Regions from separate parts of the Salinispora pacifica DSM 45544 genome, predicted to be linked through region 2. Evidence: riboswitches for the same ligand, from Rfam matches in the RefSeq annotation. Region 2 holds a riboswitch; the other holds the start of a gene.
What was found. Region 2 has a riboswitch for cobalamin ahead of cobN (cobaltochelatase subunit CobN). Riboswitches for the same ligand answer to the same signal wherever they lie in the genome.

Region 1: linked by a shared signal. The riboswitch ahead of SALPAC3_RS0115265 (ribonucleoside-diphosphate reductase subunit alpha) and the one ahead of cobN (cobaltochelatase subunit CobN) in region 2 are both predicted to bind cobalamin.

Annotation. Positions count from the first base shown of each region.
Region 1 is NZ_KB905359.1:3,337,052-3,349,591, reverse strand. It holds gene SALPAC3_RS0115280 (ABC transporter permease) at 1-562, opposite strand, end outside; gene SALPAC3_RS0115275 (ABC transporter ATP-binding protein) at 559-1,401, opposite strand; gene SALPAC3_RS28000 (hypothetical protein) at 1,625-2,146, opposite strand; gene SALPAC3_RS0115270 (ribonucleotide-diphosphate reductase subunit beta) at 2,492-3,565, opposite strand; gene SALPAC3_RS0115265 (ribonucleoside-diphosphate reductase subunit alpha) at 3,562-5,994, opposite strand; cobalamin riboswitch at 6,126-6,342, opposite strand; gene SALPAC3_RS0115260 (alpha/beta fold hydrolase) at 6,391-7,188, opposite strand; partial or broken gene SALPAC3_RS27215 (inositol monophosphatase family protein) at 7,278-7,536, opposite strand; gene SALPAC3_RS0115255 (polysaccharide deacetylase family protein) at 7,709-8,599, shown strand; gene SALPAC3_RS0115250 (GNAT family N-acetyltransferase) at 8,687-9,115, opposite strand; gene SALPAC3_RS0115245 (serine hydrolase domain-containing protein) at 9,399-10,574, opposite strand; gene SALPAC3_RS0115240 (hypothetical protein) at 10,681-11,157, shown strand; gene SALPAC3_RS0115235 (hypothetical protein) at 11,530-11,997, opposite strand.
Region 2 is NZ_KB905359.1:317,251-336,098, reverse strand. It holds gene cobM (precorrin-4 C(11)-methyltransferase) at 1-487, opposite strand, end outside; gene cobI (precorrin-2 C(20)-methyltransferase) at 484-1,227, opposite strand; gene SALPAC3_RS0101420 (cobyrinic acid a,c-diamide synthase CobB) at 1,224-2,582, opposite strand; gene cobO (cob(I)yrinic acid a,c-diamide adenosyltransferase) at 2,576-3,187, opposite strand; gene SALPAC3_RS0101410 (VWA domain-containing protein) at 3,187-5,409, opposite strand; gene cobN (cobaltochelatase subunit CobN) at 5,406-9,074, opposite strand; cobalamin riboswitch at 9,400-9,529, opposite strand; gene SALPAC3_RS0101400 (hypothetical protein) at 9,640-9,984, opposite strand; gene SALPAC3_RS0101395 (PucR family transcriptional regulator) at 10,128-11,348, opposite strand; gene SALPAC3_RS0101390 (FAD-binding dehydrogenase) at 11,542-13,197, shown strand; gene SALPAC3_RS0101385 (MFS transporter) at 13,322-14,536, opposite strand; gene SALPAC3_RS0101380 (LacI family DNA-binding transcriptional regulator) at 14,697-15,683, shown strand; gene SALPAC3_RS0101375 (CatB-related O-acetyltransferase) at 15,744-16,391, shown strand; gene SALPAC3_RS0101370 (MFS transporter) at 16,598-17,812, opposite strand; gene SALPAC3_RS0101365 (hypothetical protein) at 18,087-18,848, shown strand, end outside.

The DNA of each region.
Region 1 (12,540 bases), 3.0 Mb from region 2:
CGAACGCCGAGCTGATGAACGGCAGGAAGATGAGCGGATAGGCGAAGGCGCTCGCCCCCTCCACGGACGTCGCGGTCAGCCCGGGGATGACGGCGAGCCAGGTCAGAGCCAGGGTGAAGAGCAGCATGATCCCAGCTACCGCCAACCAGGCCAGCACGCCCGCCCCGGAGCGGAATCCCATCGCGAGGGCGACCAACACCACCACCACCAGCGAGATCAGGTTGGCGACCAGCGAGGTCAGCACGTGCGCCCACAGTACGGCCGAGCGGGCGATCGGCATGGACTGGAACCGTTCGAAGATGCCGCCCTTCATGTCCAGGAAGAGCCGGTACGCGGTGTAGGAGATGCCCGACGCCACGGTGATCAGCAGGATGCCGGGAAGCAGGTAGTTCACATAGTTATCCGACCCGGCCTCGACCGCACCGCCGAAGACGTAGACGAAGAGCAGCATGAGGGCGATCGGCGTGATCGCGGTCGTGATGATGGTGTCCGGGCTGCGGCCGATGTGGCGCAGGGAACGCTGGGTCAGGGCGGTGGTGTCGCTGAGGAAGTTGCCGGTCATCGGGGGTCCTTAGCTGCTCGTACCGGTGCGGTGGATGCGGTCGGCACGGCGGTGTCCCCGCCGCCGACGATGGCCAGGAAGATGTCCTCCAGGGACGGCTGCTTCTCGACGTACTCCACGGTCGCGGGCGGGAACAGCCGCCGGAGCTCAGCGAGCGTGCCGTTGGCGATGATGCGCCCCTCGTGCAGGACCGCGATCCGGTCCGCGAGCTGCTCGGCCTCGTCCAGATACTGGGTGGTGAGCAGCACCGTCGTACCCTGGCCGGCGAGTTCCCGGACGGCCTGCCACACCTCCAGCCGCGCCTGCGGGTCCAGCCCGGTCGTCGGCTCGTCGAGGAAGATCACCGGTGGCTTCCCCACCAGACTCATCGCGAGGTCAAGGCGACGACGCATCCCACCCGAGTACGTCGCCACCCTACGGTTCGCCGCGTCGGTGAGGGCGAAGCGGGCCAGCAGGTCATCCGCGATCCGACCCGGCTCCCGCTGCCGCCGCAACCGGGCGACCAGCACCAGGTTTTCCCGCCCGCTGAGGACCTCGTCGACCGCGGCGAACTGCCCGGTCAGGCTGATCGACGCACGCACCTTTCCCGCCTGCGCGGCAACGTAGAAGCCGTTCACGGTGGCCGCGCCGGCATCCGAGCGCAGCAGCGTGGAGAGGATGCGTACCACCGTGGTCTTGCCCGCCCCGTTCGAGCCGAGCAGGGCGAAGACGCTGCCCGGTGCGACGTCGAAGTCGACGCCGCGTAGCACCTGCAGCTCCTGGAAGGACTTGTGCAGGCCGCGTACCTGGATCGCCGGCTCCCGACCTTGCCCCGGCGTCCGCTGAAGATCTATCGACATGACCCCAGCGTGCAGGGTTGACGCTGCGTCAAGGTCAAGCCCGAAACCGGCCGCGTTTCGCCACCCGCCGCACCACCTCGCCGATCAACTGAGCCTTCCAAGCTGATCTTGCAGTTCAGGAGGGGTGCGGTGGGCCCGGTAATCGATGGGTGCGAGGCTCCAGGTAGGACAGGCTGCCGGCCAAGACTCGACGCCCGACCGGGATTGTGTCGATGGATGGAGGCTAAGGAAGGCGAACCAAAGAAGGGATTATCAATGCAAACGTTACCCAGAAAGCCATGATAAAACTTATATGACGACGCCAGGGCACTACTGAATCCACATCAGGCCCCCCGCCACTGCTTACCCCCTTAGCACGAACCTTTTCTATCTTGCGCACGGCCCGACGGGCTCCGGGGTAGCCCAGAAATCGCCCAATCATTGAGGCTTGGAAAGCAAAACTAAATATTTTCTCCCCGTCGGTCAGTTCAACGAACAGACCGTGACCAGCGGAAAGCTCTCTGATATTACGCCAAGGAATACGGAAAATCTTATCGGGATTGGCTACGACCAGCCCGGACGAGGTGGCCCGAACATAAGGAAACAGGGTAAAAATTGAGGCCAGGTAACAGATAGGTGTAAAGAATGTCGCGATACCCAGCAACTCGCCCCAACTATTCGCTGAATTGAGGCTAAACATCACTACCATGAATCCAAACAGCAGGCAGGCCAAGAATCCACCAGTCCAAGTAATCCAGCCCCTCACACGAAATCACCTTCACCAGTTATCAGCGCCATTGGCGGCGCCCGCACATACCTGCGTTACTCCAGAGCCCTTGAGGGTAGCAAACGGGTCGAAGGCGTTGATCTCATCTTTCACGTCAATGCCGGTTTCGTCCGGAAGGACGGCAATACCCCCCAACTTTTCTCATTGGATACTTGTCCGATCTTCGCGCGCCGCACGAAATCATCGAATTCTAGACGTTTCATGCACTCGAAATCTCGATCAGGTTGTGCCAGAAGAACCCGGGATGCTCCCGCCAGCGCACCCCGGCCACGGCCGCATCTCCGCCCGTCCTCCCCGGCGCTCACGTCCGCGCCCAGCTTCGGATCAGAAGTCGTCGTCGAAGGTGACGCTCCCGCTGACGCCCATCTGGTACGCCGACACCCGCCGCTCGAAGAAGTTCGACAGCTCCTGTACGTCCTGCAACTCCATGAAGGCGAACGGGTTCTGGCTGCCGTACATCGGGGCGATTCCCAGCGTGACCAGCCGCCGGTCCGCGACGTGCTGGAGGTATTCCCGCATGTCGGTCAGGGAGAGCCCGGACACTCCCTGCTCAAGCAGGTCCGCGGCGAACTGGACCTCGCAGTCGACCGCCTCCGCCATCATCTCCCTGACCTGCTGCTCCAGGTCGGCGTCGAAGAGGTCCGGCTCCTCGGTGCGGGCGGTCTCCACCACGTCGAAGGCGAAGGCCATGTGCATGGACTCGTCGCGGAACACCCAGTTGGTGCCGGACGCGAGACCGTTGAGCAGACCCCGGGAGCGGAGGAAGTAGACGTAGGCGAAGGCGCCGTAGAAGAACAGGCCCTCGATGCAGGCGGCGAAGCAGATCAGATTGAGCAGAAACGCCCGCCGGTCCGCCCGGGTCCGCAGCTCCCGCAGCTCGAAGATCGAGTCGATCCACCGGAAGCAGAACTCGGCCTTGCGGGCGATCGAGGGGATGTTCTCCACCGCCGCGAACGCCGCGAACCGCTCCTTTTCCTCCGGCACGTAGGTGTCCAGCAGGTTCAGGTAGAACTGGACGTGCACCGCCTCCTCGAAGAGCTGCCGGGACAGGTAGAGCCGGCCCTCCGGAGAGTTGACGTGCTGGTAGAGGTTGAGCACCAGGTTGTTGGCGACGATCGTGTCGCCGGTGGCGAAGAACGCGACCAGCCGGGACACCAGGTGCCGCTCGGCCGGGGAGAGCTTCGCCAGGTCGGCGAGGTCGGAGTGCAGGTCCACCTCCTCAACCGTCCAGGTGTTCTTGATCGCCTCCTTGAACCGGTCGAAGAAGTGCGGGTACCGCATCGGGCGCAGGGTCAGGTCCATACCGGGGTCGAGCAGCAGCTGCCGCTCGCCAACGGTCCCGGCGGTCGCGGTACGGGTCTCGACGGTCGCGGTACGGGTCTCGGCATCGGTGGTCATTGGCAGGCCTCGCAGCTTTCGGGGTTTTCCAGGGAGCAAGCCAGCGCCTCGGCATCAGCCCCGGCGGAACTCGACGGGGTGACGGCGACGGTGGCCTGCTGGATCCGCGTCGCGGGACGGGACCGCAGGTAGTAGGTGGTCTTCAGCCCGGACTTCCAGGCGTACAGGTACATCGAGGAGAGCTTGCCGATCGTCGGCGCGGCCAGAAACAGGTTCAGCGACTGGGACTGGTCGATGTACGGGGCGCGGGCCGCGGCCAGGTCGATCAGTGCCCGCTGCGGCAGCTCCCACGCCGTACGGAACAGTTCCCGCACCTCGGCGGGGAGCTCGGCGATGCCCTGCACCGACCCCTCCGCCCGCTTGATCTCGTCCCGGATCGGGGCCGTCCACAACCCGCGCGCCTTCAGCTCACCAACCAGGTAGGTGTTGACCTGGAGGAACTCACCGGACATGGTTTCGCGCTTGAACAGGTTGGACACCTGCGGCTCGATGCACTCGTAGCAGCCGGCGATCGAGGCGATCGTCGCGGTCGGGGCGATCGCCACCAGCAGCGAGTTCCGCAGGCCGTGCTCCGCGACCCGCGCCTTCAGCTCGGCCCACCGCGTCGGCTGCGTCGGCTCGGCCCCCCACAGCTCCGGGTGCAGCTCGCCCCGGGCCGCGCGGGTCTCGGCGTACGCGGGATGTGGGCCAAACCGCTCGGCGAGCCCGGCGGAGGTCTCCAACGCGGTCAGGAAGATCTCCTCCTGCACCCGGGTGGACAGCTCCCGCGCCTCGGCCGAGTCGAACGGCAGCCGCAGCGTGAAGAAGGCGTCCTGCAGCCCCATCAGCCCGAGCCCGACCGGCCGCCAACGCGGGTTGGAGGCGGCCGCCTGCTCGGCCGGGTAGTAGTTGATGTCGATCACGCGGTCGAGGAAGACCATCGCGGTACGGACGGTCTCCCGCAGCTTCGCCCAGTCCACCCCGTCGGCGCTGACGTGGGCGCCCAGGTTGACCGAGCCCAGGTTGCACACCGCGGTCTCGGCGTCGTTGTTGACCTCAAGGATCTCGGTGCAGAGATTCGACAGGTGAATCGTGTTACCGGGCTCCCCGGTCTGGTTGGACAGCGCGTTCGCGCGGTCCTTGAAGGTCATCCACCCGTTGCCGGTCTGCGCCAGGGTGCGCATCATCCGCCCATACAGGTCCCGCGCCTTGACCGTACGGACCGCCCTCTTCTCCGCGACCCGGTAGGCGGCGTCGAACTCCGCGCCGTACAGGTCGGGCAGCTCCGGGGCGTCGGACGGGTCAACCAGCGACCAGTCCCCGTCCGCCTCGACCCGGCGCATGAACTCGTCCGGGAGCCAGTTGGCCAGGTTGAGGTTGTGCGTACGCCGGGCGTCCTCGCCGGTGTTGTCCCGCAGCTCCAGGAACTCCTCGATGTCGGGGTGCCAGGGCTCCAGGTAGACGCAGGCCGCGCCCTTACGCCGGCCGCCCTGGTTGACCGCGGCGACCCCGGCGTCGAGGGTCTTCAGGAACGGCACGATGCCGTTCGACCGGCCGTTCGTTCCCCGGATCAGCGCGCCCCGGCCCCGCACCCGCGACCAGGCGATGCCGATGCCGCCGGAGAACTTCGACAGCTTCGCGACCTGGTGGTACCGCTGGTAGATGGAGTCCAGTTCGTCGCGGGGCGAGTCGACCAGGAAACACGACGACATCTGGGTGTGCCGGGTGCCGGAGTTGAACAGCGTCGGCGAGCTGGGCAGGTACGCCAGCGACGACATCAGCCGGTAGAACCCGATCGCCTCGGCCGGCGTCCGCGACAGCCCGCAGGCCACCCGCAGCAGCCAGTACTGCGGGGTCTCCACCACCAGCCGCGACTGCGGGTGCCGCAGCAGGTAGCGGTCCGCGACCGTACGCAGCCCGAAGTACTCGAACCGCAGGTCTCCGGCGGGGTCCACCGCATCGTCCAGCTTGCGGGCGTTGCGGGACACGAAGGCGGCGGTGTCGTCGCTGATCAGCCCGAGGCCGTGGGCGTACCGGATGGACTGGCTGAAGCTCGCGACCTGCTGCCCCCGGACCTCCTTGTCCACGTACGCGGCCAGCAGCCGCGCCGCCAGCCTCGAATACTGCGGCTCCTCGCCGATCAGCTCCGCCGCCGTCTGGATCGACAGCCGGTCCAGCTCGGCCGTTGTCGCCCCGTCGTACAGGCCACTGATCGTCTTGGTCGCCACCCGCAGCGGGTCCACCTCGTTCAGGTCGCCGACCCACCGCTCCACCGCACGGACAATCTTGTTTACGTCCACCGGCTCGGTGTCGCCGTTGCGCTTACGGACCTCCATCACCTGCCGCCGCTGCTGCTGAGCCGCACCGCCCGGACCGTCCGTGGCGCCCTGCCGCGTCGCCGTCGTATGCCCGGCCGGACCGTCCGTGGCGCGTTCCCGCGTCGCCGTCATCTCCCCCTCCTCCGCCTGCCGACAAGGTCGCCGAACACGCGGAGGGACACCACAATCAGTCGCCCGGTGGGTAACCACACCGGGCGGCTGCGGGTGTCGGCCGTCCCGCGCGGCCGCCAACCGCCGCACGCGTCGCGTGCGGCGCGCTGGCAGGTCTTCGGACTCGCGGGCACGCCCGGGGTCCCGGTCGCCTACTGGCCGTCGCTTCCCAGGCTTCGATCAGCCCAGTGCGTGATGACGGCGGTCGTTCCCACTCACCGCTGCGGGGCAGCCCCGGACTTCCACCGGGTTCCCTCTTGCCTCGACCACTCCCGGTGGGAGCGCCGAACCAGCTGCGGGAGACACCATATATGCCTCCCCCATCCGGGATGCAACACCAGATGTCGTGGCGGCGTGTCAGCGGCTGAGAAACTGCCCCAGGGCACGCAGCCAGCCGTCCCGGTCTTCCAGGTGGACGTCGTGCCCAGCGCCGGCAACGACGACCCGCTCGACATCTGGACGTAGGGACACCATGCGCCGCACCTCGGCGACAGGGATGATCCCGTGCTCGCCAAACACCAGCAGGGTGGGGGCCTGCACCTGCTGCCACTCGTCCCAGCAGGCCCGGTCGGCCACGGCCGCGATGGTGTCCCGCATCACCGCCGGTTCGAATCGCGGCCAGAGCCCGTCCGGGCGCCGGTCCAGGTCTCGCAGCCAGGCCTGGGCCACCGGGGTGTCGCCCAGAAACTCGGCGGCCTGGCGAACATCGGCGAACGGCACCGGCCACGAGGCGAAGAAGGCACCCAACTCGGCCGGGTAGTCCCCCCGTTCCTCGCGGCCACCGACCCCGCCCTCCAGCAGCACCAGCCGACGCACCAACTCGGGATACGTCGCGGCGAAGAGCAGCGCGGTGTGCCCACCCATCGACTGACCCACGACCGTCACCGGTGCACCACCGGCGAGCTCCGCGACGACGGCGAGCACATCCTCGACGTACGCCCGGCGGGAGAGGTCCGGCGGCCATCGGGTCGAGTGGCCGTGCCCGCGCTGATCCACCACGATCACGCGGTGCTCCGGTAGCAGCGCCTCCGCCGTCGGCACCAACTCCGCCGCGCTGCCGGCCAGCCCGTGCAACAGTACGATCACATCGTCGCCGGAGCCGCCCACGAGGCAGGACAGCGCCACCCCGTCCCGATGGATCGTCACCCGCTGCACCGTACGAACTCCCTCACCCCTGGCGACCGGAAACCGCCGCAACCCTACTCAGGCCGGATTTTGGTTCTCAATCGACTTGAGCAGGGCGTGGTACGTCCGCTCCAGAACACCCCGTCACTGAACGGGTCAGCGGCGGCGGTAACGGTGGGCTGCGTGCCGCTCCGCAGCTCCACGTTGACCGCGACCAGGATGGTCCGCGCGGCGAAGCAAGGTCCCACGCAAGGGGTCAACCAGCCACATCCGCCCACTGTCGCCGGTGCCGGTCAGCGCCGACCCGTGGTGGGAGCGAACGACCATCGCTCCCACCACGCCGCACTCGATCGCCAACGCCTGATCTGCGATCGACAGATCTGACACTCTCGATCGGATAGCACGATCATCCCCGCGCCGGCCGCCAGTTCGCCGCCCACCCTACTCAGCAGACGTGCCGTCAAAGCTCCTACCAGCAGTCGAAGACTCGTGAAGAATCGAGCTCATCCTCGGCTGCCATCACCGAGGCAGACAGTAAGGGACCGATGGGATGTCGAAAGAAATTCTGTGCGCGTTTGGTGTCGACATGGACGCGGTCGCCGGCTGGTTGGGCTCGTACGGTGGCGAAAATTCGCCCGTCGATATTTCCCGTGGCATTTTCGCTGGCGAAGTCGGCACGCCGCGCCTTCTCAAGCTGTTCGAAAAATACGCTCTTCCGAGCACCTGGTTCGTTCCTGGACACTCCATCGAGACGTTCCCCGACCAGTTCCGGCAAATTGTGGATGCCGGTCATGAGGTAGGTCTCCACGGTTACAGCCACGAAAATCCGATCGCGATGAGTCAAACGCAGGAGGCCGCCGTCCTGGACCGGTGTATAGACCTGATCGAGTCGGTAACCAAACAATCCCCCAGGGGCTACGTCGCGCCATGGTGGGAATTCTCGCCGGTCACGCACAAGCTGCTACTCGAACGGGGTGTCCGATACGACCACTCGCTGATGCGCGACGACTTTACCGTACACCGGGTTCGCGTGGGTGACACCTGGACCAAAATTGACTATTCCGCTGATGCCGCGGACTGGATGAAGCCGTTGGTCCGCGGCGAGGAGACCGACCTCATCGAGATTCCGGCGAACTGGTACCTCGATGACCTGCCGCCGATGATGTTCATCAAGACCAGCGCGAGCAGCCACGGCTTCGTCAACCCGCGACAACTCGAGGAGATATGGCGTGACCAGTTCGACTGGGTCTACCGGGAGCTGGACTACGGCGTATTCCCCTTCACCATCCATCCGGATGTGTCGGGACGTCCGCAGGTTCTCCTGATGCTGGAGCGCATGATCGAACACATCAACCAGCATGAGGGAACAAGGTGGGCCACCTTCGACGACATCGCCATCGATTTTGCACTTCGCTACCCACGCGCTGGAGACGGCGCATAGCACGCGGGCCAGGGTCTGCGAAGACGTGGCCAGCAGCGGCGTCACCCGCCTCTGCGGTGCACGATTCAGGACCTGACACTCATCTCGCTAATCGAGCTGCATCCACCTGTCCGGCCCCCGGAGCGGAACGAAGCCCACCTTGGCGTAGACGCCGTGCGCGTGATCCGTTTCCAACAGAATATTGTGGATGCCGAGGTTCTGGAGGTGGCCCCGGACCTCGCGGGCGAGCCAGGTGCCCAAGCCACGACCGCGCTCGGCTCGGTCGACGTACACGTCGCAGACCCAGGCGCAGGTGGCCCGGTCGGTGACCGCCCGGGCGACCGCCACCTGGCGTCCGTCTCCGGGGCGATAGACACCGAAGCCGATGGAGTTCGCGAAGGCACGCTCCACCGTCGCCCGGTCCCATCCACGGGCCCAGTGCGTGTCGGTGGCAAGCCAGTGGTGCACCCGGTCGAGGTCGAGACGCTCACGCTCGGTGCTGACCAGGTATCCGTCGTGGTGCGTCCGGGTGAACACCCACGACAATTCCCGCCAATACCTCCGGGAAACCCGGTGGACTGATGACGTTACGTCACCGACCGCCGCACCGCTGCGACCTCGCCGTACAGCTCCGCCAGCGCCCACAACCTTCGGGCCACCGGTGCGGAGCCGGAACCCGCCGGTCGCGATGCGCATGCTCGCTGCGCCTTCCGGCCGAGCCGCTACGCGGGTTGGCGCCCTGCACTGTGGCCACGATGGGCTGCACCGATCACCCGGGCGATGGGTTTCCTACCCGGAAGCGGGGAAGCCGCCCTCGGAGTCAGACCGACTGGCGGGAGAGCACGGACCGGAGGGCCTCGATCAGGCCCGCCGTCCTGGCGTCCGGGGCCATGGTGACGCGCAGCCCGTTCGTCACGTATCCGAAGGCGATCCCGCTGGCCGGGTCGGCGTAGCCGAGTGAGCCGCCGTGCCCGGGGAAGCCGAAGGCGGTCGGTGACCACCAGGGCTGCTCCGGCAGGGGCAGGCCGAAGCCGAGCGCCGGCCGGGTCGGCACCCGCAGCACCTGGTCAACGCCGTTGGCCTGTTCCCGGGTGGCGGCGGCGAGGGTGGCCGGGTCGAGGATCCGGACGCCGTCAACCTCGCCGATGAGGCCCGCGTAGAAGCGGGCCAGGGACGAGGCGGTGCAGATGCCGTTCGCCGCGGGGATCTCCGCCGCCCAGGTACGGGGGTCGGCGAGGTCCAGCGGCGGGTCGGTCACCATCATCGACCGGACCGCCAGCGAGGTCGGATCGGTGTACGCGGCCAGCGCCTCCCGGAGCGTCGCCGGCAGCTTCTCGGGGGCGGCGGGCGGGGCGACCGGCTGCTCGGTGATCCGGGCGACCCGGTGCGCCTCGGTGGCGGGCAGGCCGATCCAGAAGTCCAGGCCGAGTGGGGTGGCGATCTCGTCGGCGAAGTAGGTGCCGAGGCTGCGGCCGGAGACGCGGCGTACCACCTCGCCAACCAGCCAGCCGTAGGTGAGCCCGTGGTAGCCGTGCGCCGTTCCCGGCGGCCAGGCAGGTGCCTGGGCGGCCAGCGCCGCGACGACCGGCTCCCCGGTGAGCGCCGCCGTCAGCGGGACCGGGCGGTCGAGCACCGGCAGCCCTGCCTGGTGGGACAGGAGCCAGCGGACCGGGATGCCGCCCTTGCCCGCCGCCGCGAACTCCGGCCAGTACGCGGCCACGGGGGCGGCCAGGTCGAGCTGCCCGCGCTGGGCCAGCAGGTGCGCGCAGGCGGCAGGTGCGCTCTTGGTAGCCGAGTAGACAAGTTGGAGGCTGTCCTCCCGCCACGCGCGCTCGGTGGCGGGATCGGCGACCCCACCCCAGAGTCGGACCACCTCCCGGCCGTGCCGGTAGATGCTGACGGCGGCGCCGATCTCGGAGCCGGCGTCGAAGCTCGCCTGGAAAGCCGCTCGAACCGGCTCGTATCCCGGCGCGACGGTGCCATGTGCCACGGGCATGGATTCCTCCGGGGTGCCGGCTCCGGGTGCCGACCACCCGAAGCAACTATGTCAAGTTAGCCTTACTGGCAACGTCAGGCAACCCTGACAGACATATGCTGGCCGGATGACGGAGGAGATGGTTCCGGGGCATGCTGAGCTCGTCGGATTCCGACTACCGGACGGGGCGCTGAAGACCGATGCCGCAGCGCCGGCCGACGCCGTCGGCTACCGGGCCGGATGTAGCTGCGGCTGGGGCGGCAGCCGGGACTATCCGGCCGCCGACGAGGGACGCTGGATGGCCACCGCCGAGTGGGGCGGGCACATCCGGCCACTCCTGGCTGCCACGCCGCCCGGCTGGCTGCGCAACCGCTCCGACACGCTGCGGGACGGCGTCGCCGAACTGACCACCACCTGGCCACTACAGGCGCTCGGCCTCCTCGCCCAGGTGGAGCGCTGGCAACGGCCCCTCATCGAACAGGCCGTGACCCAGGCGCGGGCGACCGGGCTCTCCTGGGCCGAGATCGGCAACGCGCTCGGCATCAGCCGTCAGTCCGCGCACGAGCGGTTCCGCAAGATCAGCCCGCCGAAGCCCCCCAGCTAGCCGATGTCTCCGCTACTACTGACGCATTCCAGGAAATCGCGGAGTAGATGACCACATGGTGTTGAGGTCATGTCGATGCCGTTGGAGTCAGTCCCGCTCACGGAGGTGCTGCACCCACTGAGAGAAACCGCCGAGCGACTACCCCACGCTCGCACGGTGCGGCTACGCGGAGGCCGAGCAGATGGCGGCGATCAGTCGCGCCTCCTCCACGTCCCGGTGCTACACCCTACGTTTCACCACAACGATGCGGCAATGAAATGGGACGAACTCTTCTTAATGTAAACGACGCAGGCCAATGCTGCGGTAACCCAAGGAGCGAAGATCACCGCAGCATTGCACTACCAGATGAAGGAAATACCTTCAGTGGGCCTTCTACGCCCAGCCAGGGACAGGATCCTCGCAATGCTCCTCAGAGTCATCCAGAACCTTACAGACCTTCACCAATACCGGAGTCTCCTCCGCCAAGTTTCCACCCTCCCACGGGCTACAGTAGGGGGATTTATGGCCGTGGGTCGTAGCAACCCGATCAGTCTCCCAGGTTCCGGTGGGATTGATGTCCATCCGAACCTCAACCCGCCAGCCGTCGGGGTAATAGTCGCACGCCTGGATCGAATCCCCCGGAATCGCGTCGACCGGATCTGCATTGAATTTACCGATGCCGATCAGGTTGGCGCCTTCCCAGTACTCCGTCCACACGTCCTGTGACTGAATGCTGGCGTCATCCTGATTTTGTTGGGCAACGACATCGGCTTGGGCAGCGCCCGGGAACCCCAGAGCGACAGCGAAAACCGAAGTGGCCGCCAACAGCATACGACCCGGCGATCTGGTCACGCTCTTCACGTGATCTTCCCCCAATCAGGGGCGACTCTGACACACTCACACCCCCGTCGTAGTTAGTGTCGGCATAGTTTCACACGATCAGCCCACATCTCAAGTCGCGATATCCATCCCCGTTTTGGAACGCACTCCGGAGGCAGAGCCAGCCTTCCCCATCGCGGCAACTAGCACCCAGACGAGGCTAATGCAACTAGCATCTTTGCCACCTATGGTCCAACTGGCACAACACTGGCGGTGACACCATTATGGCTCTCATTGATCAATACGGGTAAAGGGTAACTTTCGGGGTGCCTCTACGGTGCGCCAGCTCCTCGCCGCTACTGATTTGGAGGGGGGACGGCCAGCCACCCCCTGAGGTTGGCCATGCCCACCTTGTTAAACGGGTGGATGCCGCACCGAGGGTGCGCTCTTGCTAACCAAGCCTGCCGCTCCCCAGGTGCGGGCGAAGCCGACGGTGCGTGAGGATGCGGCCTTCACCGCGGTCGGCGACTTCATGACCAGTCACTACTCTCGCCGCGCGGACGAGTGCCGCACTCTGCCAGGCTA
Region 2 (18,848 bases):
TGGTGGCGCCGTGCCGGGCGAACTCGCGGACCCGCTCCCCCGGCGGCATCGGCGTCTTCCCACCCTCCAGGCGGGTGAGGATGACCGACTGCGCGACCTCGGGTACGGTCAGCTCCCGCCCGATCCGGGCGGCGACCGCGGAAAACGCGGAGACCCCCGGCACGATCTCCACGGCCAGCCCGAGCGCCCGGCACAGGTCGAGCTGCTCCTGCACCGCGCCCCACAGCGAAGGGTCGCCTGAGTGGATCCGGGCCACGGTCAACCCGTCGGCGGCGGCCCGTTGATACAGGGGCAGCACCCCCTCCATCGGCAATCGCGACGAGTCGACGATCTCGGCGTCCGGTCGGGCGTGGGCCAGCACGTCGGCGTGGACCAAGCTGGCCGCCCAGACCACCACATCGGCGGCGGCGATCACCCGAGCCGCACGCAGGGTCAACAGATCCGCCGCGCCGGGTCCCGCACCCACGAACCAGACGGTGCCGCTCACAGTTTCCCCCCTCGGCGGTCCCGGCGGGCCGGGACCAGCAGTGTCGACAGATACGGCGGGTCGTCGCCCGCCTCGGCGGCCGGACCGACGCGGTCGCCGGCCAAGCCCAGCCCGCTACCCAGCACCGCCTCGGTGAGTCGACCCTGCCGGCGGAGTTCGGCCAGCAACTCCGGGTGCCGCCGCCACCCCTTGTAGGCGACGACCGTGCCCGGCCCGGCGACCGCGTCGGCGAAGAGCGCCAGCCCGGCGGTGGCCGGCAGCAGGGTCAGCGGCTCTCGCCCCTCGCAGAGTGGAACTCCGCTTCTGGCGGCGAGCTCCTGCATGGCCGTGATCCCGGGGACGGTGTGCACGGCGACCGCCGGCCGCAGCTCGCGGAGGGTCTGCGCGAGATAGCCGAAGGTGGAGTAGACGTTGGGGTCGCCGATGGTGGCGAAGGCCAGAGCTCGGGCCCCGTCGTCCACCGCGGTGGCGACCGCCTGCGCGGCGGCGTTCCACGCGCTCTCTCGCCGTCGGGTCACCCCGCCCCGGTCGTCCAGGGCGAACGGCAGCCGGCGCAGCCGCTCCGGCGGTAGGTACGGGGCGATCGTGGTCTCGGCCCGGCCGGGGGCCGCGGCGCCCGCCGGCCGGTCCAGCACGGGTACGAAGACCACGTCAGCCTCACGCAGCACCCGTACCGCGCGCACGGTGAGTAGCTCCGGGTCGCCGGGGCCCACCCCGACCCCGGTCAGCGTCACGGTCATCGGGTCGCCGCCGCTACCAGCCGCTGGGCCGCTCGGGGCTGCCCGGCCCAGTGGGTGTGCAGGTACGAGGCGTGGATCCGGCCGGCGACGAAGCCGTGCGCGGCCCCGTCCCAGCGCCACGCCGGCTGCTCACCGTGACCGGGATCGGTGCCGGTGCGGTGGAACTCGTGCCCGCGGACCAGGTCCCCGGCGGCGTGCGGCACCGAGTCGGCGGCGGCGACGGCCGCCCGGTAGCCGAGGGTGAGCCGTCCGGTCATTCGAGCCGTCAGGTCGAGTCGGCCGCACATCGGCACCCCGTCCAGTTCGCGTCCCAGGTAGAGCAGACCCGCGCACTCGGCCACCACCGGCCCGTCGAAGGCGGCCAGATCGGCGCGCAGCCCGGTGTTGGCGGCGAGCGCCTCCACGTACACCTCGGGAAAGCCGCCGCCGACGACCACGGCCCGGGTACCGGCGGGCAGCGCCTCGTCGCGCAGCGGATCGAACGGCACAACGGTGGCGCCGGCGGCCGTGAGCAGCTCGGTCGTCTCGGCGTAGCCGAAGGTGAAGGCCGGGCCACCGGCGACGGCGACCACCGGCCGGTCGGGCCCGGCCGGGCCGCCGACGGCGGCGGCCGGGTCCCAGGGCAACGCGGTCAGTGGCGGGGCGCTGCGGGCCAACTCCAGCACCGCGTCGAGGTCCACGGTGGCTGCCACCAGGTCGGCCAACGCGTCAACCACGGCGATCGACTCGGCGGCCCGCTCCGCGACCGGCACCAGGCCCAGGTGACGGGCGGGGGCGGCGACCTCGGCGGCCCGGGTGACCGCGCCCAGCACCGGTACGCCGACCTCGGCCAGGGCCTCGCGCAGCAGCGACTCGTGCCGGGGCGAGCCGACCCGGTTGAGCACCACCCCGCCGATTCGCACCGCCGGGTCGAAGGCGCTCATTCCGAGGGCCAGGGCGGCGGCGCTGCGCCCCTGGGCGGTGGTGTCGAGCACCAGCAGCACGGGCGCGGCGACGAGCCGGGCGACGTGGGCGGTGGAGGCGTACCCGCGGTGGCCGACCGCGCCGTCGTGCAGCCCCATCACCCCCTCGATCACCGCGATGTCGGCGGGGCGGGGCACGGCCGCGCCGTGCCGCAGCAGACCGGCGATCCGCTCCTCCCCCACCAGCCACGGGTCGAGGTTGCGGCCGGGCCGGCCGGCGGCGAGGGCGTGGTAGCCGGGGTCGATGTAGTCCGGGCCGACCTTGTGTGGACTGACCAGGTGGCCCCGACGACGCAGCGCGGCGAGCAGCCCGGTGGCGATCGTGGTCTTGCCGTGGCCGCTGGCCGGTGCGGCGACCACCACCCGCGGCAGGGACCAGGGGGCGTTCACCATTCGATGCCCTTCTGGCCCTTCTGGCCGGCGTCCATCGGATGCTTCACCTTGGTCAGCTCGGCAACCAGGTCGGCGGCGGCCACCAGGCGCGGGTCGGCGTCCCGACCGGTGATGACGACGTGCTGAAAGCCGGGTCGGGTGGTGAGGGTGTCGACCACCTCGGCGACGTCCACCCAGCCCCACTTCATCGGGTAGGTGAACTCGTCGAGCACGTAGAGGCCGTACCGCTGGGCGGTCAGGTCGCGCTGGATCTGCCGCCACCCCTCGCGGGCGTCGGCGGCGTGGTCGGCCGTACCGTCGCGCTGGATCCAGGACCAGCCCTCACCCATCTTGTGCCAGCTCACCGGGGCACCCTGACCGGTCTGCTCGTGTACCTCGCCGAGGGCGCGGAACGCGCGCTCCTCACCCACCCGCCACTTGGCGCTCTTGACGAACTGGAACACCCCGATCGGCAGTCCCGCGGTCCAGGCCCGCAGCGCGAGGCCGAAGGCGGCGGTGGACTTCCCCTTCATCGATCCGGTGTGGACGATCAGCAACGGGCGGTTCCGCCGCTGCCGGGTCGTGAGCCCGTCGGCCGGCACCTGCGTCGGTTTGCCCTGCGGCATCAGCGCACGCTCCGCTCCGCGGCGAAGCCGGCGGTCGCCAACGCCGCCAACGGGGCGGTCGTCACGGTGGGCAGGGGGTGGTGGGCGGCGGCCAGCTGGGTGGCCAGGCGGCGGGCCAGGGCGAGTCGGACGGGGCCGGACTCGCAGTCCACGACGACACAGGGGGCGCCGGTCGCGCGCAGCACCGCCGCCGCCCGCGCCGCGCGGGGCAACGGGTCGGCGCCGGCGGTGGCCCGACCATCGGTCAGGACCAGGGTCAACGGTTGCCGGCGGGGATCCCGCAGGCGCTCCACCCGCAGCAGCTCGGCGGCGGCGAGCAGGCCCTCCGCGAGCGGGGTACGCCCACCGGTGGGCAGCTCGGCCAGCCGGGTGGAGGCGGCGAGCACCGAGGCGGTGGCCGGCAGCAGGACCTGCGCGCCAGCACCGCGGAAGGCGACCACCGCCACCTTGTCGCGGCGCTGGTAGGCGTCGGTGAGCAGGGCGAGCACCGCGCCCTTGACGGCACTCATCCGCTGCCGGGCACCCATCGAACCGCTGGCGTCCACCACGAAGAGCACCAGGTTGCCCGCCCGCCCCTCCCGAACGGCCTCCCGTACGTCAGCCGGGTGGATCCGCAGCGGACCACCGGCCCGTCCCCGGGCGACCTGGTGCCCGGCGGCGGTCCGGATCGTCGCCGGCAGGTGCAACGCGCCGAGGCGGCCGGCCGGCACCCGGGCGCCGGTGGTGCGACCGCGCCCGGTCCGCGCCCGCGACCGCCGGCCCGGCACCCCCTCGCCGATGCCCGGCACGGTGAACAACCGCGCCCGGAGCCCGAGCTGCGGGGCGGCCACCGGGTGCGGGACCCCGCCCGGGTGCGCGTCCCGGCTCGGATGCGCGGACGGGGACGCACCGTCCTCGGGGACCGCGGGTCGGTCCGGATCGGACGGCTCAGCCGCGGAGCCGGTGCCGCCATCGGGGTGGATGCCCGCCGTGGAGCCGGTGTCCGGCTCGGTCCCGGTGTCGCCGGCCGGGTCGCCCGCACCACCGGGACCGGTGCCCCCGCCCGGACCGCCGTCCGGTGTGGTGCCGCCCCCCGGACCGCCGTCGGGACCGGCGTCATCCCCCGGATCACGGCCCGGACCGGTGCTGTCGTCCGGGTCGTCGGGATGCTCCTCCTGCGCCCGGTTCAGCGCCTCGTCCAGGCGTTGTTCGTCCAGTCCCGGCGGGTCGAACGGATCCCGGCGGCGGCGGTGCGGCAGGGCGAGGCGGGCAGCCACCCGAACGTCCTCCGCGCTCACCCGGTCCCGACGCTGCCAGGCGGCGTGCGCCACGGCGGTCCGGGCGATGACGATGTCGGCCCGCATCCCGTCCACGTCGAACGCCGCGCAGACCTCGGCGATCTGCCGCAGGGCCGCGTCGGTCAACACCACCCGGTCCAGCCGGGCGCGGGCCTCGGCCACCCGCCCGGCGACCGCCGCGTCCTCCCCCGCCCAGCGGGCGGCGAAGCCGGCGGGGTCCGCGTCGGCATCGAGCCGGCGACGCACCACCTCCACCCGTACGGCCGGGTCGCGGCTGGCCGTCACCTCGACGGTCAGCCCGAACCGGTCGAGGAATTGCGGACGCAGCTCCCCCTCCTCCGGGTTCATCGTGCCGACCAGCAGGAACCGGGCCGCGTGGCGGACCGACACGCCCTCCCGCTCAACGTGGCAGCGCCCCATCGCGGCGGCGTCCAACAGCAGGTCGACCAGATGGTCGTGGAGCAGGTTCACCTCGTCGACATAGAGCACCCCCCGGTGGGCGGCGGCGAGCAGGCCGGGCTCGTAGGCGCGGACTCCGTCGGCGATTACCCGCTCCAGGTCGAGCGAGCCGACCACCCGGTCCTCGGCGGCGCCGACCGGCAGTTCGACCAACGCGGCCGGGCGACGTTCGGTCGCCGGCACCGCCGGGTGGGGCCCGTCCGGGCAGCCGGGATCAGGCGTCTGCGGATCGCAGGCGAACCGGCAGTCGGCGACCCGAACCACCGGCGGCAGCAGCGCGGCGAGGGCGCGCACCGCGGTCGACTTGGCGGTGCCCTTCTCGCCCCGCACCAGCACCCCGCCGATCGCCGGGTTGACCGCGTTCAGCAGCAGCGCCAGGCGCATGTCGGCCATGCCGAGTACGGCCGAGAACGGGTAGTTCGCCCCGGGCGCCTCCGGCCGCGGCGGCCGTGCAACCCGCAGGCCCGGTTCACTCGTCGTGCTCATCCGCGCTCCTCCAGATCGCCCTCGCTGGCCAGATACGTCTCCCGGAGGCGGTCCAGGGTGCTCGGCTCCGGCTTTGCCCACAGCCCCCGGTCGGCGGCCTCCAGCAGCCGTTCGGTCATGCCCCGCAGCGCCCACGGGTTGGACCGCTCCAGGAACTCCCGGGTCTCGGCGTCGAACAGGTACGCCTCGGCGAGCCGCTCGTACATCCAGTCGTCGACCACGCCCGCGGTGGCGTCGTAGCCGAACAGGTAGTCGACGGTGGCCGCCAGCTCGAAGGCGCCCTTGTAGCCGTGCCGGCGCATCGCCGCGACCCACCTCGGGTTGACCACCCGGGCCCGGAACACCCGGCGGGTCTCCTCGCTGAGGGTGCGGGTCCGCACGTCGTGCGGCATCGCCGAGTCGCCGACGTACGCGGCCGGGGCGGCACCGGTGAGGTGCCGGACCATCGCCACCATCCCGCCGTGGTACTGGAAGTAGTCGTCGGAGTCGACGATGTCGTGCTCCCGGGTGTCCTGGTTCTTCACCGCCACGGCGATCCGCGCGAAGGCGCGTTCCATGTCGGTGCGGGCCTCCCGGCCGTCCAGCCCCCGTCCGTACGCGTAGCCGCCCCACACCGCGTACACCTCGGCCAGGTCTGCGTCGCTGCGCCAGTTCCGGGCGTCGATCAGCGGAAGCAGCCCGGCCCCGTACGCGCCCGGCTTCGACCCGAAGATCCGCGCGGTGGCCCGGCGCTCGTCGCCGTGCCCGGCGAGGTCCTCGGCCACGTGCGCCCGGAGGTGGTTGTCCGAGGCCGACTCGTCCAGCGCGGCCACCTGTCGTACCGCGTCGTCCATGAGCGCCACCACGTGCGGAAAGGCGTCCCGGAAGAAGCCGGAGATGCGGACGGTCACATCGATGCGGGGGCGACCCAACTCGGCCAGGGGCACCACCTCGACCCCGGTCACCCGCCGGGACCGGTCGTCCCAGGTGGGTCGACAGCCGAGCAACGCGAGCACCTCGGCGATGTCGTCGCCCTGCGTGCGCATGGCGCTGGTGCCCCACACGGTAAGCCCGACCGAGCGCGGGTACGCCCCGGTGTCGGCGAGGTGCCGGCTCAGCAGCGAGTCAGCCAGGGCCACGCCGACGTCCCAGGCGTTGCGGCTGGGGATCGCCTTCGGGTCGACCGAGTAGAAGTTGCGACCGGTGGGCAGCACGTTGACCAGGCCCCGGGTGGGTGATCCGGACGGGCCGGGGGGCACGAACCGCCCGTTGAGGGCGGCGAGGGTGTGCGCCAGCTCGTCGGTGGTGCGCTCCAGCCGCGGCACCAGTTCGGTGGCGGCGAAGCGCAGCACCGCGGCGGCCTCCGGGATCGCCCGGCCGGTGACCTCGGAGACGACCTCCGGCGCCCGGTCGGGGGGCCAGCCGAGCGTCTCCATCCCGAGGGCGAGACGCCGGGCCAGACCCTCGATCAGGTCGACGGCGTCGGCGGCGGTGCCGGCCGGCCCACCGGCCACGTCGGTCAGCGCGGCCGGCACCCGCACCCGGGCTCCGGGCGCGGCGAGCAGCACGGTTTCGTCCAGGCCGTAGCTGGCGGCGAGGGCCTGCCGCAGGCCGGGCAGGGCCCGGGTCCCGCCCCACACCTGTGGGGAGCGCAGCACGGCGAGCACCAGGTTGACCCGCGCCTCGCCGGCGGGTGCTTCGGCCAGCACGTGCAGGCCGTCGCGGATCTGCACGTCCTTGACCTCGCAGAGGTAACCGTCGAGGTGCAACACGAAGTCGTCGAAGTCGTCGGCGGCCGGCATCTCCGACTGGTGCAGGTCGTGGTGCAGCTCCGCGGTGCGCACCAGCTCCCAGATCTGTCCCCGTACGACGGGCACCTTCGCCGGGTCGAGCGCCTGCACGGTGGCGTACTCGTCGAGTAGCTGCTCCAGCTTCGCCAGGTCCCCGTACGTCTCGGCGCGGGCCATCGGCGGCACCAGATGGTCGACGACGACCGCGTGCGCGCGGCGCTTGGCCTGCGTCCCCTCCCCCGGGTCGTTGACGATGAACGGGTACACCAACGGCAGGTCGCCGAGGACCGCGTCTGGGGCGCAGTCGGCGGCCAGCCCGAGGCCCTTGCCCGGTAGCCACTCCAGGGTGCCGTGCTTGCCCAGGTGCACCACGGCGTCCACGCCGAAGCCCCCCGCCGCGGCGGGGGCGGCCAGCCACCGGTACGCGGCCAGGTAGTGGTGACTCGGGGGCAGGTCCGGGTCGTGGTAGATGGCGATCGGGTTCTCCCCGAAGCCGCGGGGCGGCTGGATCAGCAGGACCACGTTGCCGAACCGGAGGCCGGCCAGGACGAGGTCGCCGCCGTCGGTGTACAGCTCCCCCGGCGGCTCCCCCCAGTGGCTGATCATGGCGCCGCGCAGCGGCGCCGGCACCTGGTCGAACCACCGCCGATACGTCTCCCGCGGTACCCGCGCGCTGGCGGTGGCGAGCTGCTCGGGGGTGAGCCACTCGACGTCGTGGCCGCCGGCGGCGATGAGGGCGTGGATGAGGGCGTCCCCGTCGTCCGGGACGGGCGTCGCGCCGAGGTCGTAGCCGGCGGCGGCGAGCGCGGCGAGCAGCCGCACCGCGCTGGCCGGGGTGTCCAGGCCGACGGCGTTGCCGACCCGGGAGTGCTTCGTCGGGTACGAGCTGAGCACCACCGCCACCCGTTTGTCGGCGTTCGGCAGGTGCCGCAGCCGGGCGTGCCGGACGGCGATTCCGGCCACCCGGGCGGCGCGCTCCGGGTCCGGCGCGTAGACCGACAGCCCGTCGGCATCGAGCTGTTTGAACGAGAACGGCACGGCGACGATCCGCCCGTCGAACTCGGGGATCGCCACCTGCATCGCCGCGTCCAACGGGGACAATCCGGCGTCGCTGTCGGCCCACTGCTCCCGCGTGCTGGTGAGGCAGAGCGCCTGGATGACCGGCAGGTCGAGGGCGGCGAGCGCACCCACGTCCCAGGCGTCCTCGTCGCCACCGCCGGCCGCCTCGGCGGCCACGGTGCCCCCGGCGGCGAGCACGGTGACCAGCAGCGCGTCGCAGCGGGCGAAGAGTTCCAGTGGGCCCGTGCCGGCGGTCAGGCCGCGCAGCGAGCCGCAGAAGATCGGCGCCGCGTTGCCGCCCGCGGCCTCCACGGCGTCGGCGAGCGTGTCCACGAAGGCGGTGTTGCCGGCGAGCGCGTGCGCCCGGTAGAAGACGATCCCGACGGTCGGCCGGTCCGGGTCGGCCGACCGTGCACCGTGCGTCCCGTACGCCGGGGTCGGGGTGGGGGGCGTGAACCCCTCCCCGGTGAGCAGCACCGTGTCGGAGAGGAACCGGGCCAGCTGCGCCAGGTTCTCCGGGCCCCCCTCGACCAGGTAGGACAGGGCTTGGGTGGTGACACCGGAGGGCACGGTGGAGGCGGCGGTCAGCTCGGCGTCGGGGACGCTCTCCCCGCCCAGCACCACCGTCGGCACGCCCGAGGCGAGGATCGCGGCCAGTCCGTCCGGCCAAGCGGCCCGGCCACCGAGCAGGCGTACGACGGCCAGGTCCACGCCGTCGAGCAGTTCCGGGACGCTGTCAACGGCCACCCGGGTCGGGTTGGCCAGGCGATAGTCGGCCCCGCTGGCCCGCGCGGCGAGCAGGTCGGTGTCGGCGGTGGAGAGCAGCAGAATGCGCACGGCAAACTCCGGAGAGTGACGCCCGCACGGAGGGGCGGACGATCAGCGAGACGGGAGGTGATTCGGCTTCACGGGCGCCACCTCGGACCACCCGACTGGGTGGCCGACGGGGGCGCGCGTCAGGCAGCGATCAACCGCGGGCAGCGGGGTCGAGAACGGCGGCACCGAGCACGGCAGCGGGGCCAGTCGCGGCAGCTCCAGGCCGCGGACCGGTCGCGGACCTGCCGCCGCCCGCCAGGTTGGTACGACAGCTGTCGATGGGTGGGACGCTACGCGTCATCGGGTCCTCCTCGGGTATCCACGCCCTGGGGTGCACCGACGGCCGAAGTATCCTGGCTCCCGGATCGATGCTCACCCCGGCCTTCCAACCGTGCGACGCACGGTCGTGGCTCCACAAGGAGGATCACTCCCCGGTGACAGTGGCGGGACCGCGCCGGATTCACACCGGCTTCCTTCACTGCCGTCCGGCCGCGAACTCTGCCACACCAGTACGTCCGGGTCAACGAAACGAGAGGAGCCCAGCGGTCAACCGGTCCCGGAGCCACGGCCCCGGAGGGCACGGGGGCTACCGAAGGCGCCGCTCCGGGTGGGCCCGGTTCCAGGCGCGCATCCGCTCCGGGTAGCCCATCTTGGCCGCTTCGTACAGCGGCAGGGCCAGTCGGCGGGCGAGGGACGCAGCAACCCGTGGCGACCCGGTACGGCGGCGGATCCACTCGCCGTCGTGCGCGATCGCCACCACCGTCGTGTCCGTCGCCGTCGTCTCCGGCTCCAGGTAGAACTCGACCCCGGTCCGGCTGGCGACGAACTGCTCCAGCGCCACCAGGTCCGCGCGGGTGCCCTCCCGGTCGAGCTTCGTCGGCACCCCGTCAGCTTCCCAGGTACGCGACCGCTTCCGACTGAACCAGCCCATGCCGCTCCTCCTTGCATCTCCGGTGCCGCCGGCCTCCAGTGCACCACCCTTGGCTGAGCGCCGTCTGTACGCCCCCTGATGACGCGCTGAGGATGCACCGCCGGCCGGTGGTGCAGCAAGCCCGCGGGGAGGCATCGGCCGGCTCACCGCCCCGGGGGCGACGGGAGTGAGGCGTGCGTCACCGCGAGCACGAGCCGGTCCCAGGAGTGGGTCAGACTACGACCGGTGAGCTCGGTGAGCCGGCGGAGCCGATGGCGCATGGTCTGCGGGTGCAGTCCGACCGCGGTCGCGGCCTCGATCGCCGACCCGTGGGTGAGGTACGCGTGCAGCCCTTCGAGCAGGTGGGCGTTGGCGGGGGTGAGCACCGGCCCGAGGACCGCGGCGTGCAGTGCGGCACGGTCGACGGGAGGCGTGCCGTGCAGTACCGCGACGGTGAGCGCGTCGCCACGGTCGAGCACGGTCCGGCGGGCGAACGCCGCCACGGGTGCGTGCTTGAGCGCGGAAACCGCAGCCCGGTAGTCCTGCGGCAGGGTCGCCGGGGAAGCTCCGCTGATCAGACAGGCCCGCCAACCGCCCGCGGCCACGGCCGTCACGACCTCGGACCGATCGTGCTCGTCCGGGAGCAGCAGGACACCGGCGCCGGCCCGCACCGTGCTCAACAGCGCACCGGTACTCAGGTCGACCGGGCCGTGGTCCACGCCGACGGCTGGCGACGCAACGAGCGTGGCGACGCGGGCCGGGTGGGTTTCCGGGCTCTTCGGGTCACCCACGGCGAGGAGGAGGCCGAAGCTGGCGGGAACGCGGACGTTGAGCTGCTCGGTACGGTCGGCGAGGGCACCGGGCGAGGTCTGGCGGCCGGCGAGCAGATCGTGCAGGAACTCGTCAATCAGTCGACGCCGGTCAGTGATCAACTCGGCGGCCTTGTGCTGATAGCCGTTGGCCAACGCCTCGGACAACTCGTCGAGCGCGGCGACCAGGGCCTGCACCAGCGCGGCGAGGTCGGCGACCGTCAGCCCGGGCGGGGCATGCTCGGCGACAGCGTCGGTGATGATGGCCGCCGCGACGCGATAGGCGCGCAGCACCGCCAGCAGCGGCCGACCGTCGGTGGCGCGGGTGGCGCCGATGCCCCGAAAGCGGCTGATGTCCCGGGTGGTGAGCCGAGTGCCGTCCACCCACATCTCGGTGAGCCGGGTGACGGCCCACTGGGCGATGGCCGTGACCTCCCGCAGTTGGGCGTCGCTGAGTTCGCGGTAGATCGGGACCTGGTCGACGACCGCGCCGACCATCTCGTCCACGAGGGTCGAGCTACGCTCGGTGAGCATCCGATGTACGATCAGCCGTTCCGTGAGGCCCACCCCGGTCACCGCCCCTCGCGCTGCCAGCCGGCCCGACCGCCCCCGGGCCGCGCGGGTTGACAATACTCATGCTCACCTGGTGCGGAAGTGGTGGCGTCAACCGGTTGGCTGCGGCACGGTGGGGCAACCCCCGGCGCCGCCCCGCTCCCCGCGATCGGCCCGGAAGCGGGTCAATGCCCGCTCGCACCGATAGGAGGCAGCCGTGGAAGCTGACGTCGTCGTGGTAGGAGCTGGTCTGGCCGGGCTGGTCGCCGCCGCCGAGACAGCAGACCTCGGCCGGAGCGTCCTCCTCGTTGACCAGGAGGGGGAGCAGAACCTGGGCGGGCAGGCCTTCTGGAGCCTGGGCGGACTGTTCCTGGTTGACAGCCCCGAGCAGCGGCGGATGGGCGTTCGGGACTCCCTCGAGCTGGCCCGGCAGGACTGGTTCGGCAGCGCCCAGTTCGACCGCGACGAGGACCGGTGGCCGCGCGCCTGGGCCGAGGCGTACCTGGAGTTCGCCGCCGGAGAGAAGCGGTCCTGGCTGCGGCAGTACGGGCATCGCTTCTTCCCGGTGGTCGGCTGGGCCGAACGCGGCGACGGCCGGCCCGGTGGGCACGGCAACTCGGTTCCGCGGTTCCACATCACCTGGGGCACCGGCCCCGGCGTGGTGGAGCCGTTCGAGCGACGGGTACGGGCGCACGTCGACACCGGGCGGATCCGGTTCGCGTTCCGCCACCAGGTTGACGGGCTGCTGGTGGAGGCCGGTGCGGTGGTCGGGGTGTACGGCAGCCGGCTGGAGCCGGCCACGGCCGAGCGGGGCCGGCCGAGCAGCCGCACCGTGGTCGGCGAGTTCCAGGCCCGGGCCCAGGCCGTCATCGTCACCAGCGGCGGCATAGGCGGCAACCACGACCTGATCCGCCGGGCGTGGCCGGCACGGCTCGGCAGCCCACCGAAGCGGATGGTGGCCGGAGTGCCGGCCCACGTGGACGGCCGGATGCTGGGCATCGCCGAGGAGGCCGGCGCCAACATCATCAACCCGGACCGGATGTGGCACTACGTCGAAGGGCTACGAAACTGGGATCCGATCTGGGAGAACCACGGAATTCGCATCCTGCCCGGCCCCTCCTCACTCTGGCTGGACGCCGCCGGCAACCGGCTGCCGGCTCCGTACTTCCCCGGCTTCGACACCCTCGGCACCCTGCGCCACCTGCGCCACAGCGGCTACGACTACTCCTGGTTTCTGCTCACCCAGAAAATCATCGAGAAGGAGTTCGCGCTCTCCGGCTCCGAACAGAACCCGGACCTGACCGGCAAGGATCTGAAACTGCTGCTGTCCCGGGTACGGGCCGGTGCTCCCGGGCCGGTCGAGGCGTTCAAGCGGCACGGCGAGGACTTCGTCGTCGCGGACACCCTCGACGACCTCGTCACCGGGATGAACCGCATCGCCGACCCGGACGTGCCGGCGATCGAAGTCGCCCGGATCCGCGCGCTCGTCACCGAACGGGACCGGCAGCTCACCAACACCTTCTGCAAGGACGCCCAGGTCAAGGCGATCCGCTCCGCCCGCAACTACCGCGGTGACCGGCTCCTGCGGGTCGCCGCGCCGCATCGCCTCCTGGACCCGAAGGCTGGGCCGTTGATCGCCGTACGGCTCAACGTCCTCTCCCGCAAGACCCTCGGTGGGCTGGAGACCGACCTGGACGGTCGCTGCCGGACCCGCGACGGCGACGCCTTTCCCGGCCTCTACGCCGCCGGTGAGGTGGCCGGGTTCGGTGGTGGCGGCATGATGGGCTACAACGCCCTGGAGGGCTCCTTCCTCGGCGGCTGCCTCTTCTCCGGCCGGGTCGCCGGCCGCGCCGCCGCCCGCCAGCTCAGCTGACCGGCGGGGCCAGGCGGGGCCGCCGTAGCGGCAGCCGCAAGGTTCGGATCAACCACGCCTCCCAACGAAGTCCATTGCGGATACGCAAGGACCATCCGAGCGTCCGCTGTCCCCGCCGGGACGGTCAGCGAGGAGGGCGGGTCACCGGCAGCAACGCCAGCGACGGCAGTAGCAGGACCGGCACGACCAGCAGGGCGTGCAGCGTCCCGACCCGGTCGCCGATCAGGCCCAGCAGCGGTGGTCCGGCGAGGAAGGCGGTGTAGCCGATCACGGCCACCACGCTGACCCGGGCCGCGGCGTGCTCCTCCACGTTGGCCGCAGCGCTCATCCCCACCGGAAAGCTGAGGGAAACGCCGAGGCCCCACAGCGCCACACCGGCGACCGCAACCGGTCCGGAACCGGCCAGCACCGCCACGCTCACGCCGACCACGGCGAGCAGGATCGTGGTGCCGAGCACGGGCACCCGGCCCCAGCGGTCCAGGGCGAGGGTGCCGACGGTCCGTCCTACGGTCATGCCGATCACGAACACGCCGTAGACGGCGGCTCCGGCCGCCTCGGTGACGCCGTAGCCATCAACGAACGCGACCGCGACCCAGTCGGTGGCGACCCCTTCACTGAACGCTGCTACCAGCACAAACAGGCCGATCAGCAGGGTCCGTGGTTCCCGCCAGGCGGCCAGCACCGCCCGGCGCCGGGCCGCCGGGGAGCCCCCGTCGGCATCCGGCGCCGGCTCGGCGAACGGCAGGAACACCCGGGTGCCGGACACCGTGCCGAGCAGCACCGCCGCGCCAACGAGCGGCAGGTGGACCGCCAACGCCAACCCCACCTCAGCGGCCACCGCACCGAGGCCAGCCCCCGCCACCGAGCCCAGGCTCCACGCCGCGTGAAACCGCGGCATCACCGTACGACCGAGCCGCCGCTCAACCGCGGCACCCTCGATGTTCATCGCGACATCACAGGTACCGGTGCCGTAGCCAAGGATGACCAGACCCACCGCCACCCCGGGCAGCCAGCCCGCCGCACTCGCGCTGACGCCGGCGATCCCCAAGCCCACGGCGACCAACAGGGTCGCCACCGCCACCGTCCGGGCGGTGCCCAGTCGCTGGGCGACCAGACCGGAGGTGGGCATCGCCAGTACCGCTCCCGCCGACATCGCGAGCAACAGCAGCCCGAGCCGACCGGCGGTGAGGTCAAGCGCCTCCCGGACCGCCGGCACCCGGGCGAACCAGGACCCGATGGCGAGGCCGTTGAGGGCGAACACCACCGCGACACCGGTACGGGCGGTGCGCACCAACCGGTGTGCGGCGGTAGTCGCGGCCGGGGCTGTGACGCTGCTCACCACGGGTTCCTTTCGCTTCAGTACTGGGCCTGGCTGCACGAGCACACCCCTGAGAACGTTCTCAGTGCAAACCGAAAATGCCCGCAGGTCACCGCCGTCGAGGCGAGCAATAATGTCCGGACGACAAACGTCGCCCCGGCGACGGGAACGGGGGACCACGATGCCGGCACCGCAGCGCGCGCCGACCCTGGCGGATGTGGCTCGGGTGGCCGACGTCTCCCGGGCCACCGCCTCCCGAGTGCTCGCCAACAACGGGTACGCCGCGGCCCATACCCGCGACCGGGTCACCGCCGCCGCCGAGAAGCTCGGCTACGTGCCGGACCCGGCCGCCCGCGCCCTGGTACGGGGCACCGGTGTGCGGCTGGTCACGGTGGTCCACGGCACCTCGCCCCGGGTGCTCGAGGATCCGTACGTCGACCAGGTTGTCGGCGCCGCCGCCCGGGCGTGCGCCCCGCACGGCGTCGGGGTGGCCCTGCACTGGCTGCCGACCCGCGACCTCGCCCAGCTGCGGCGGCTCGGCGAGCAGCGCGGGGTGAGCGGGTTGATCCTGGTCAACACCACGCCCGCGGTCCTGGCCGCGGTGCCGCCCACGCTGCGCGGCCGGGTCGCCTCGCTCGGCGTCGGCTCCCCCGTGGTGGCCTCCTTCGACATCGACAACGGTGGCGGCACCACAGCGCTGGTGGAGCACCTGTACGCGACGGGCCGCCGCCGCATCGCCATGATCAGTGGTTCTCGCTGGCTACCCTGCGCCGGCCGCTCGGTACGCGCCTACCGGGGAGTGCTGCGCGCGGCGGGGCTGCCGCCCCGGCTGGTTCGGGGTGACTTCACCGCGGGCCGAGGGCGTGCCGCCGCCCGGGAGGTGCTGGCGCGCTGGCCAGACACCGACGCGATCGTCGGCGCCAGCGACGTGACCTCGTTCGGCGTGATCAGCGGGCTCCTGCGCGATGGCGTCCAGGTCCCGGGGGACATCGCGGTGACCGGCTTCGACGACACCCCGCTGGCCGCCATTACCAACCCCTCGCTCACCACCTCCACCCACCCGGTGGCCGGAATCGCGACAGCGGCCGTGACCGCCGTGCTCAACGGCAGCGCGGTCCTACCGCCAACGCTCTTTCCGTCCCGCCCGGTGCACCGGATGAGCGGCTGACGCGACGTGCCTCCGCGGAACAGGTCCCGGTTTCCACCTTTCACCCAGAAGGACGTTACGATGACAGGCACTCCAGCCGACCCGGGTGTCCTACATCCGATGCCCGAACAGCCACGTCTGGTGCTGCTGAAGCCACTGATCACCTCGCCACTGATCGAAGTCGGGGAGTTCACCTACTACGACGACCCGGACGATGCGACAGCTTTCGAGGTTCGCAACGTTCTCTATCACTACGGGCCGGAGCGGCTGGTGATCGGGAAGTTCTGCGCGTTGGGCGAAGGCGTACGGTTCATCATGAACGGCGCCAATCACCGCATGGACGGGCCCTCGACCTTCCCGTTTCCGATCATGGGTGGCTCCTGGAGCGAACACTTTGACCTCATCACCAACCTGCCCGGGCGAGGAGACACGGTGGTTGGTAACGACGTGTGGTTCGGTTACCGCACCATGGTGATGCCCGGCGTCCGCATCGGCAGCGGGGCGATCGTTGCTTCTGGATCTGTCGTCGTTGACGATGTCCCCGAATACAGCATCGTCGGCGGCAACCCGGCCCGGGTGATCCGCCGCCGCTTCCCCGAAGAAGAGGTTGCCCGCCTGATGGCGCTTGCCTGGTGGGACTGGCCGTTGCCACACATCACGGATCACATTCGCACGATCATGTCCGGCAGCATTGACGCCCTGGAGACCGTGGCACCGCCAAGGGGCTGACGAGTCTTATCCATCGGAAATCAGCGGTTCGGGGCCGCCGCGGGACGACTCATTCGTCGTTCGCGACGGACCGGGGTGCTTCCGGTTTTCTCGCTGTCGAGCTGCCCCATGAGAAGGGGCGCGACGCGGGGCACGACGCTACTTCGGTTAGTCGGTTCCGGCGACGAGCTGATGATCCGCATCGCCACAGCGACGACATTTGTTAATCAATCATGGAGTTCACGAGGAGGGCGGGTGGCGGGCACCAACGCGACCGACAACAACAGCAAAATTGGTACCACCAGTAGGGCGTGCAGTGTCCCGACCCGGTCGCCGATCAGGCCAAGCAAAGGTGGGTCGGCGAGGAACGCGGTGTAGCCGATCGCGGCGACCACGCTGACCCGCGCCGGGGCGCGCTCCTCCTCGTCGGCCGCCGCACTCATCCCCACCGGAAAACTGAGCGAGCCGCCGAGGCCCCACAACGCCACGCCGACCGCCGCCACCGGCTCGGATTCAGCCAGCACCGCCACACTCACCCCGGCCACCGCGAGCAGGATCGCACCGGTGAGCACCGGCACTCGCCCCCACCGGTCCAGGGCGAGGGTGCCGGCGGTCCGGCCAGTGGTCATGCCGACTACGAACATTCCGAACACGACCGCTCCGGCCGCCTCGCTGACGCCGTACCCATCCACGAACGCGATCGCGACCCAGTCGGTGGCGCTCCCCTCACTGAACGCCGCGACCAACACAAACAGGCCGATCAGCAGGGTCCGCGGCTCCCGCCAGGCCGCCAACAGTGAACGATGGCGGGTCGCCGGGGATACCTTGCCACCGGCCGATGTCGTCTCGGCAGCCGGCAGGAACCCTCGAGCGCCGAAGACCATCCCGACCAGCACCGCCACGCCGACCAGCGGCAAGTGGAAAGCCAACACCAGCCCCGCCTCAGCAGCCACCGCACCGAGCCCCGCCCCCGCCACCGAACCCAGACTCCACGCCGCGTGAAACCGCGGCATCACCGTACGACCGAGCCGCCGCTCAACCGCGGCACCCTCAATGTTCATCGCGACATCACAGGTACCGGTGCCGTAGCCAAAGACAAACAGGCCCACCGCCACCCCGGGCAGCCAGCCGACAGCGCTCGCACAGACCCCGGTTACCAGCAGTCCGACCGAGAGCGTCAGCGCCGCCACCACCACCGTCCGGGCGGTGCCCAGCCGCTGGACGACCAGACCAGAGACGGGCATCGCCACCACCGCGCCGACCGACATCGCGAGCAACAGCAGCCCGAGCCGGCCCGCGGAGAGATCAAGCGCCTCCCGGACCGCCGGCACCCGGGCAAACCAGGAACCGATAACGAAGCCATTGAGGGCGAACACCACCACGACACCAGTGCGGGCAGCCAGCACCGACCGAGCGGCGGCCGGGGCGACGACGCTACTCACGACTGGATCCTCTCGCTCGAGCGGTGGCGCTGGGGCCGGGCCGCACGGGCACACCCCGAGCAACATTCTCAACACGCACCGAATTTCCCCGCACCGGCTCCCGCGCAGTCAGCCGAGCGCCGATCGGCACGCCGCGCCGCTGCCGCCCCACTGGCCCGGTCCTTGTTAACGTGAGTACGCGGCGACACCGCACCTGCCGGCACTCCCCTCGTATCTGGCACCGACCGCACCACCCTTCGACCCGGCGGACCGGTTGACGGACGAGGGAGGCGACATGGCCGACGGCCCGCCGACGGAGGCGCCCCCGCCGCCGGTAGCTTCCGATCCGGATCAGCATCGCCCGGCCGCTCCGGACGCCACGCGCCCTGGCCGCTGGGCCCGGCTGGTGCGGGCGTGCCGACGGAGCACGACACGGCTGGCAGCCGGAGCGCGGCGAGTAGCCGCCCGGTTGGCACCAGCGACCCGTCGGTTCGCCGCCCAGCTGACATCAGCGGGCCGGCGACTCGCCGCCCGGTTGGCACCGGCCACCCGGCGGCTGTGGCGGTGGCTGCTCACGCTGGCCCGTACGGTCGACACGGCCGCCAAGCAGGGGCCGGCCCCACCCCCACCACAGGACCCGATCGAGCGGCGCGAGCCGGTCGGGCCGATCACCGTCTTCGCCCGGGGTTACGTCTTCACCTTCACCATCCGCGCCGACCTCACCTGGTGTTCGCAGGGACTGCGACCGGATCAGCTGGCCTGGTACGCCCACTACTTTCTGCCACCGGCCACCCAGCGGCTAACCAGCATCGCCGCCGATCTCGCCCGTACCGTCGCACCGCACCGGGCCGGCGAGTTGGAGGCACAGCTGCAGCGGAAGCTCGCCGGGCAGGAGCCGTGGTCGTTCGCACGCGGCGGTCAGACGGTCACCTGCCGGCCCGAGGCGTGGGTGCAACTCGACGAGCGGGTCCGCCAAGCCCTTCAGCCCTACTGGGAACGGGTGATCGCGCTGGACTGCCGACACGAGGAGTTGCTACGGCGCGCCCGCTACGCCGAG